Regions from separate parts of the Allobosea vestrisii genome, predicted to be linked through region 1. Evidence: predicted binding sites of a transcription regulator. Region 1 holds the regulator's gene; the other holds the start of a gene.
What was found. Region 1 encodes LexA, which represses DNA repair genes until DNA is damaged. Its sites were predicted from a motif close to TGTTCNNNNTGTGTTCNG; they were not measured.
Positions count from the first base shown of each region.

Region 2: a site for LexA is predicted at 2,506-2,523, ahead of def (peptide deformylase). Genes of this name have one in related genera too.

Region 1 is NZ_CP126307.1:386,504-391,019, forward strand. Features, by position in the region: gene trpC (indole-3-glycerol phosphate synthase TrpC) at 1-137, shown strand, start outside; gene moaC (cyclic pyranopterin monophosphate synthase MoaC) at 134-622, shown strand; gene QO058_RS01865 (molybdopterin molybdotransferase MoeA) at 619-1,830, shown strand; gene lexA (transcriptional repressor LexA) at 1,934-2,665, shown strand; gene QO058_RS01875 (ComEC/Rec2 family competence protein) at 2,966-4,510, opposite strand.
Region 2 is NZ_CP126307.1:4,344,330-4,348,845, forward strand. Features, by position in the region: gene QO058_RS21410 (hypothetical protein) at 1-594, opposite strand, end outside; partial or broken gene QO058_RS21415 (DNA recombination protein RmuC) at 1,289-2,473, opposite strand; gene def (peptide deformylase) at 2,589-3,122, shown strand; gene fmt (methionyl-tRNA formyltransferase) at 3,157-4,086, shown strand; gene truA (tRNA pseudouridine(38-40) synthase TruA) at 4,089-4,516, shown strand, end outside.

The sequences.
Region 1 (4,516 bases):
GCCATGCCGACATCGCCCGCCTTCAAGGCTGTGGCGTCAACACCTTCCTCGTTGGCGAGAGCCTGATGCGCCAAGCGGACGTGGCGGCTGCAACGCGCGAGCTTCTGACTGGCAAGACCACTGAGGCGGCGGCGTGAGCCGGCTCACCCATCTCGATCAGAAGGGCGCGGCCCATATGGTCGATGTCGGCGACAAGGCCGAGACCGTCCGCGTCGCGGTCGCCGAAGGCCATGTGGTGATGCAAGCCGAGACGCTCGCCATCGTCCGCGACGGCGAGGCCAAGAAGGGCGACGTGCTCGGCACCGCCCGCCTTGCCGGCATCATGGCGGCCAAGCGAGCACATGAACTGATCCCGCTCTGCCACCCACTACTGCTCTCGAAGATCGCGGTCGACCTCACGATCGATGAGGCGCTGCCAGGCGTGCGCGTCCGCGCCGAAGTCAAGCTCACCGGCAAGACCGGCGTCGAGATGGAGGCGCTGACCGCCGTCAGCGTCGCCTGCCTCACCGTCTACGACATGGTGAAGGCGGTTGATCGCGCCATGCATATCGAAGGCATCCAGCTCGTGCACAAATCCGGCGGCAAGTCCGGAACCTATGAGCTCGCAGGGCGATCGGCATGAGCCTCACCCCCGTCCCCGTCGCACTCAAGGCGCTGCTCGACAGCGTGCCCGGCCCGACGCCTGCCGAGACGCTGCCGCTGGCGCAATGCGCCGGCCGCGTCCTGGCCGAGGATGTCGCCGCGCTCAGGACCCAGCCGCCCTTCGCCAATTCGGCGATGGACGGCTATGCCGTGCGCGGCGAGGACTTGGCCCGGGGCGCGCAGCTTCGCGTCATCGGCGAATCCGCCGCTGGCCGCGGCTTCCCCGGCAAGATTTCTCTTGGCGAGACGGTACGAATATTTACCGGAGCACCGCTGCCCGCGGGCGCGGACACGATCCTCATTCAGGAACATGCAGAGGGTGTGGGCGGCCCGGTGATCCGTGTCACCAAACCCACCGATCAGGGCCAATTCGTCCGGCTAGCGGGGCTCGACTTCAGGACCGGCGAGGTCCTGCTGAAAGCCGGTCGCCGGCTCGACAGCGCCGCGCTCGGCCTCGCCGCGGCCGCCGGGCATCCGACGCTCGCCGTCCGCCGCAAGCCGCTGGTTGCGATTCTCGCCACCGGCGACGAGCTCGTCCTGCCCGGCGAGCCGGTCGGCCCCGACCAGATCGTCGCCTCCAACAGCTTCGCCCTCGCCGCGCTCGTCGAGCAGGCCGGCGGCACGGCGCTCGATCTCGGCATCGCCCGCGACAACCATCCCGACCTCGCCGGCAAGATCGAGGCGGCCCGCAAGGCCGGGGCCGATGTCCTGATCACACTCGGCGGCGCCTCGGTCGGCGAGCACGATCTCGTCCAGGCGGCGCTGAAGGCGCAGGGCATGGCGCTCGGCTTCTGGAAGATCGCGATGCGCCCGGGCAAGCCGATGATGATGGGCCGCCTCGGCGCCATGGTCGCGCTCGGCCTGCCGGGCAACCCGGTCTCCTCGATCGTCTGCGGGCATCTCTTTGCCATCCCGCTGGTCGAGGCCCTGCTCGGCATCGATGATCCCGAGCGCGACCGCAGCGAGCCCGCCATCCTCGCCGCCGATCTGCCGGCCAATGACGAGCGCCAAGACTATCTGCGCGCCACTTTCGAAACCGTCGATGGCGAGCGGCGCGTCAGGCCCTTTGCCAAGCAGGATTCGTCGATGCTGGCGAACCTGTCGCGCGCCGAGGCCCTGGTGATCCGCCAGGTCTTCGCCGAGGCAGCCACAGCGGGCGATCCCTGCCGGATCATTCGACTGCGCTGACTGGGTCGCGTTACGACAAGGCGTGCCTTGCGGAACACAAAGCGAACAGGTATGGTGTTCGTGCTTTGTTTCGATTCTAGCCCGAGAGGCGAGCGGCGCGACCATGCTGACACGCAAACAGTTCGAACTGCTCCGCTTCATCCACGAGCGCCTGCGCGAATCCGGCGTACCGCCCTCCTTCGACGAAATGAAGGACGCGCTCGACCTGCGCTCCAAATCCGGCATCCACCGGCTGATCATGGCGCTGGAAGAGCGCGGCTTCATTCGCCGGCTCCCCAACCGGGCGCGGGCACTCGAAGTCATCAAGATGCCGGACGGCATCGGCGGCCAGCAGGCGCAGCGCGCCCGCTTCAGCCCCTCAATCGTCCAGGGCGGGCTCGGCCAGACCCCGCCGGCACCGGCAGCCACCTTGGCGAAGCCGCGCCCCGCGGGCGCCGAGGAGAGCGGACGCTCCACCGTCTCGATCCCCGTCATGGGCCGCATCGCCGCCGGCACGCCGATCTCGGCGATCCAGGACCGCAGCCATAGCGTCTCTATGCCAGCCGATATGCTGGGCGGCGGCGAGCATTATGCGCTCGAAGTTCGCGGCGATTCGATGATCGAGGCCGGTATCCTCGACGGCGACACGGTCGTGATCCGCAAGCAGGACAGCGCCAATACAGGCGACATCATCGTCGCCCTGATCGACGACGAGGAAGCGACGCTGAAGCGCTTGCGCAAGCGCGGCTCCTCGATCGCGCTCGAAGCCGCCAATCCCGCCTACGAGACGCGCGTGCTCGGGCCGGACCGGGTCAAGATCCAGGGCCGCCTCGTCAACCTGATGCGACGTTACTGAAATACCTCGGCATCCTGTGCGGGCTCCGCAGCCGCGGGTACCGGCACAGCAGTGGGCTCGGGTGCTGGCCTCGTTTCCGGCCGCGCACGGGTCCACGGACGCAGGCGGGTCGCCTCGTCGGCCGTTAGCGCGCGCCAGCCGCCGCGGGCCGCATGATAGGCGGTCGCGCCGTCGCGCATGAGCGCGCTGCGGTCGATCAATCGGGCAGCGCAAGGCGCGCTCCAATAGAGCGACGTCACCACAAGATCGGCTCGCTGGCAGTCCTCGACCAAAGCGGTGCGGTCGCGCGTATAGGTGACGCTACGGCCATCCGGCAGGCGGATGACGCAGCCGCGCGCATCGCAGGCGGCCCCCCTCGCGCAAGTCGGCATCGTCGGGCGACCGGGAATCGCCGTCGGCATGCAGCCATTGCGTCAGCACGAAGCGGCTCGGCTTGCCCGCCAGCACCATCTTCCCCTCCGGCCCACGCACCAGCACGCCCGAGCCGTCGCGCTCGATCAGGATGTCCGGCCGCGACGGTGCCGAGGCCAGCGCAAGGCCGCCGACCAGCGGCAGCGCGGCGAGGAAGCGCAGCGCCGTCGTCCATAGTGTCAGCCACAGCAGCGACAGCGAGAACAGGATCAGAGCAAGAGAGTCGAAGGCCGGCAGCACGACGGTGGAGCGGTCGATGCCGGCGACCCAATGGGCAACCTGGAGCACGAGGCCGGACGCCCAGCCCATCAACGCCCAGGCCGGCCAGTCGAGCCCGAACGGATAGGCCAGCACGCCGAAGACGGCCGCCGGCATCACGATCAGCGAGACGAAGGGCAGCGCCAGCGCATTGCCGAGCAGGCCGAACGGATTGAAGGTCTGGAAGTGGAAGACGCCAAAGGGCGCCGTCGCCGCTGTCGCGACCATGGTCGTGGTCACGATACCCACAGCCGAGAGCCAGAGCGGCCGCAGTGGCCAGGGCCAGGACGCGGCCGCCGCGTCGGGCGGGCGCTCTTGCCAACGCTCGGCGAAGGCGATCAACGCCGCGACCGCCCCGAACGACATCTGGAAGCTTGGGCCAAGCACTGCCTCGGGTTCGCGCAGCAGCACGATGATCGCAGCGAGCGCGAGATTGCGCATCGAGAGCGCCGGCCGGTCGACCAGGATCGCCCCCAGCATCACCAGCGTCATGATCAGCGAGCGCACCGTCGCGACCTCGGCGCCCGAGAAGACGCAGTAACCGGTGGCGCCAGCCATGGCGGCGAGCGCCGCGAGCTTCTTCACCGGCCAATGGAGCGCTGCCGTCTGCGACAGCGCGAGCAGCGCCCGCGCCAGCCAGAAGATCGTTCCGGCGGCGAGCACCATATGGAGGCCGGAGATCGAGACGATGTGGTAGATGCCGGCGGCGCGCAGGTCGTTGTTGGTCGCTTCGTTGATCAGCCCGCGCTTTCCGGTGACCAGTGCCGCCGCCATAGCCCCGGCCTGCCCGCCGCCGCTCGTCGCGATGCGTTCGGTCAGCGCGTTGCGGGCCTGGTCGATTGCGACCGCCAGAGCAAGCCGGCGCGGCATCGGGCTCGGCGGCGGCGTGAGCGCGATCTTGCCGGCGATGCTGCCGACGGCGCCAATTCCCTGGAAGAAGGCGTCGCGGGCAAAGTCATAGCCGCCAGGGCGCGCCGGGCCGGGCGGCGGCAACAGGCGCGCCGTCGTGCTGATATGGTCACCGGGCCTCAATGTCGTCACCGGCGTGGTGACGCGCACCCGCCGCGGCCTCTGTGCAAGCTGGATGCCCGGCAGGTCCGTGACCTGCACGACGATCCGCACGCCCTTGTCGCGCTGCTCCAGCGCCTCGACGAATCCGGGTGAGCTTGCCGACATGGTTCC
Region 2 (4,516 bases), 2.0 Mb from region 1:
AAATGAGCCTTCGGATTGGATTGCCTGGTCGGCTTCAGCGTCCCTTCCATCCTCAATGGGGATAATGAAGCCATACTTTTCAAGGTATTCCTGAATAGTCGGAGGATGGTTCGCTGTTCGCTTCACAGACATCATTTGCGGGTCGTGATCATAGGGGTGCCAGTCCTTATCGCCAGCATCCTTAACCGGCGATAGATGCCATTTTGACGTGCCGCCCGGCAGCTTGTCTCCCAGCCGGCTTCCCTGATTGCGGGCCCATTCCGCGCTTTCGCTGGTGAGACGATAGACCACAAAGCCCGTCTCGTTGTCGCCGGGCATGAATCCAACGCCCCATGATTTCTCGAGCCGATATTCCACAGCAGCTACTTCGAGAGGGACCGGAACACGGGCGAGCAGGAACTGACGCTCATAGCGTTCGGCCAGATAGTAGGGAACGCCGATGAGGAGCAGACAAGAAATGACGATCATGGATCGCCTAGCGGCTCTGCCAGGCCCAGGCTTTCGCCAAAGCCGGTAGGCAAAACGCAGCAGAAGGATCACGAGCCCGACCAGCAGCAATGCCAGCAGCGCTAACGTCATAACAATGGTCAGCAAGGGTGGCGAATCTCCGTGACATCGCGGTCTACTTCGCCCTGCGGAATTTCTGCAATGGGTTGAAACCAGCCATTCAATACAGACTCGCAGGGATCGACCGCGACTTTATCCCCGCCTTCCCAACCTCCCATATACTTGCTCGCATCCCATCCCCGAGGGGCGGCCATCCGGAGGCATGTCGTTTGGCGGGGTGGGTGCGGCGCCTGCGGGCGAGGGTTGCGCCTCGCTCCCGGGAGGCTTCGGGAACCGACCTGGGGGTACTACGGCCCCTGCGCGAGGAGCTCGCTAGACCGCGCCGGCTGATGCCGGCGCGACAGAAGCGCGGCCCGGAGCATTAAAATCGCCGATGGCGGAGCGCCACGGGGCGTGCGGGTGGTGGCTCAACCCATCCGCGCCGCTTCCTGGCTCAATGGAAGCGGATCACCAAACAGCGCCTCGCGGCGCTCCGCTGCCCCTCATATGCGAACGCCCGCGGGATGAGTCTGCGAGCGGGGATGACGCTTGGGCGCGGGAAGCGCGGGGAACCCCTCTCCTGGAAGGAGAGGGGCAGGGGAGAGGTGTTCGGGAGAGAAATCGTGAGCCTCAACCCAACCGCGCGGTCAGCGCTCGCGGAACGGGTCCAACGGCCTACACCTCACCCTACCCTCTCCTTCCAGGAGAGGGTTTGCGTCGCGGCTCCGGCGCCTCAGCCTTCCTACTCCGCCGCCTTCAGCTTCACCTCTTTGGCGAATGGCAATGCCGGCTCGTTCGGGCGGGCATCGTCGAATTCGAGCGCGCCGATCCTCTCGGCCCGGCCGGTGACCTTGCCGGCCGAGGTCTTGATCTGGGCGACGTCGTCCTGCGCCTGGCGGAAATGGTTGTCGAGCTTGTCGACGCGCTCGCCGAGACGGCGGACGTCGTCGAGCAATTTGCCGACCTCCGACTGGATCACCTGCGCCTCCTCGCGCATGCGGGCATCGCGCACCAGCGACTGCATCAGCTGGATCGCCAGCGCCAGCAGCGAGGGCGAGACGATCATCACCCGCGCACGATGCGCCTTCTGGATCACGTCGTCGAAATACTCGTGCAGGTCGGCATAGATCGATTCCGAGGGCACGAAGAGCAGGGCCATGTCCTGCGTCTCGCCCGGCAGGAAATAGCGCTCGGCGATGTCCTTGATGTGCTGGCCGACATCGCCGCGCACCCGCGCCGAGGCCTACTTCTTCGCCTCGTCGCCGCGCGCCTCGCGCAGCATGGTGAAGCTCTCCAGCGGGAACTTGGCATCAATGACGAGGCCGCGCCCGTCGCCCGGCAGGGTGACGAGGCAGTCCGGCCGCTTGCCGCTCGAGAGCGTCGGCTGGAACGAAAAGAACGCGGCGGGCAGCCCATCGCGGATGATCGCCTCCATCCGGCCCTGGCCATAGGCGCCGCGCGCCTGCTTGTTGGCGAGCACGTCCTTCAGTGTCACCACCTCGCCGGTGAGCTCGGTCAGGTTCTTCTGGGCGCTGTCGATGACGGCGAGCCGCTCCTGCAATTTGCCGAGGCTCTCATTGGTCTGGCGGACATTCTGCTCGAGCCCGGCGCCGACCTGCTGGCGCAGCCCGTCCATCCGGTCGGCCATGATGCGGGCAAGGTCGCCCTGCCGGGTCGAGAGGATCTCGGCCATGGTCTGCAGGCGGCCGTTGAGTTCGGCCTGCTGCCGGTTCATCTCGGCGACCTTGTCGTCCATCTCGCGGGCGCGCTCGGCTGCCATCGCCGCTTCCATCTCGCGCCGGCGCGAGCCGCGCCAGGACGAGAGCAGCGCCAGCAGAAGCAAGGCAAGGGTCAGCCCGGCGAAGCCGAAAGCGGCCTCGGCCCAGCTCACCGGGCGCTCCAACAGGACAAAGGCGATCTGGTTCATCCCGAAAGCCTACACGATTTGCGTAGCAATTCTAGAACGAAAGCGGAACAGTTTGACCGCTTCCCCACAAGAGCTTATGTCGCCGCAACTCCCGACAATCGTTTCAGAGCGCCCTATGGCTATCCGCCCCCTCGTCATCCTGCCCGATTCGATGCTGCGCAAGGTCTCGGCGCCGATCGGCGACATCACGCCCGAGATTCGCAAGCTGGCGGAAGACATGCTCGAGACGATGTACGACGCGCCGGGAATCGGCCTCGCCGCGATCCAGATCGGTGAGCCGGTCCGCCTCGTCACCCTCGACGTCTCCAAGAAGGCCGAGGAAGGCGAGGAGCAGCGGCGCGAGCCGATGGTCCTGATCAACCCGGAGGTGACCTGGAGTTCGAGAGAGCTCGACACCTATGAAGAGGGCTGCCTCTCGATCCCCGAATATTACGAGGAGGTCGAGCGGCCGGCACGGGTCAAGGTCAGCTATCGCGATCTCGACGGCAACGCTCAGGAGATCGAGGCCGACGGCCTGCTCGCCACCTGCCTGCAGCACGAGATCGATCATCTCAACGGCGTGCTCTTCATCGATTATCTGTCGCGGCTGAAGCGGGAGCGCGTGACAAAGCGCTTCGCCAAGGCAGCGAAACGGGACAGCGCGGCCTGAACGGCAGGTCGATAGCTATGGACAGCGTCATCGCATGAGCTTGCGCGTCATCTTCATGGGCACGCCGGATTTCGCCGTGCCTACCCTGACCGAGATCATCGGCCAGGGCCACGAGGTCGTTTCCGTCTATACCCGCGCCCCGGCGCCGGCCGGGCGCGGCATGGAGCTGCGGCCCTCGCCGGTCCAGGTCACGGCCGAGCGCTTCGGCATCCCGGTGTTCTCGCCGAAGACGCTGAAGACCGCCGAAGCCGCCGAGATCATGGCCTCGCACCAGGCCGATGTCGCCGTCGTCGTCGCCTATGGCCTGATCCTGCCGAAGGCGATCCTGGAAGTGCCGGAGCTCGGCTGCCTCAACCTGCATGCCTCGCTGCTACCGCGCTGGCGCGGCGCGGCGCCGATCCAGCGCGCGATCATGGCCGGCGATGCCGAGACCGGCGTCTGCGTGATGAAGATGGAGGAGGGGCTCGATACCGGCCCCGTCGCCATGGTCGAGACGCTGGCGATCGACGGCAACGCCACGGCCGGCGAAATGCACGACCGGCTGGCCGGTCTCGGCGCCGATCTGATGGTCCGGGCGCTCCCGGCTCTTGGCCGCGGCGGCCTGCGCTTCACGCCGCAGCCCGAAGAGGGTGTCACCTATGCCAGCAAGATCGGCAATGACGAGGCGAAGCTGAGCTGGAACCGGCCGGCGCAGCAGGTCCATGATGTCGTGCGCGGCCTTTCGCCCTTCCCGGGCGCCTTCGTCGAGGTCGATCTCGGCAAGGGACCGGAGCGGCTGAAACTCCTGCGCACCGCCCGCGCCGGCGGTGCGGCCGAGCCCGGCACGCTGCTCGATGATGAGGGCACGGTCGCCTGCGCCGTCGGGGCGGTGAAGCTGATCCAGGTCCAACGGGCGGGCAAGGGGCCAATGAGCGCCCAGGAGTTCCTGCGCGGTGCGCGGCTCTCGGCCGGCGCCAAGTTGTAGCGATGCCGCGCTACAAGCTCGTCATCGAATATGACGGCACGCCCTTCTCAGGCTGGCAGCGCCAGCTCAACGGGCCGTCGGTGCAACAGAGTGTCGAGGAGGCGATCGAGGCCTTCTGCGGCCATGCCGTGCGCCTGCATTGCGCTGGCCGCACCGATGCCGGCGTCCATGCCACCCACCAGGTCGCCCATGTCGATCTCGACAAGGACTGGCGCACCGATGTCGTGCGCGACGCCAGCAATGCCAGGCTGAAGCGCCTGCCGGTGGCGGTGCTGAGCGCCGAGGCGGTGCCGGATACGTTCGACGCCCGCATTTCGGCGACGCGCCGCTATTACATCTACCGCATCCTCGATCGGCGGGCTCAAGCAGCGCTCGATGCGAATCGCGTCTGGCATGTCCCGGTCAAGCTCGACCACGAGGCGATGGACCG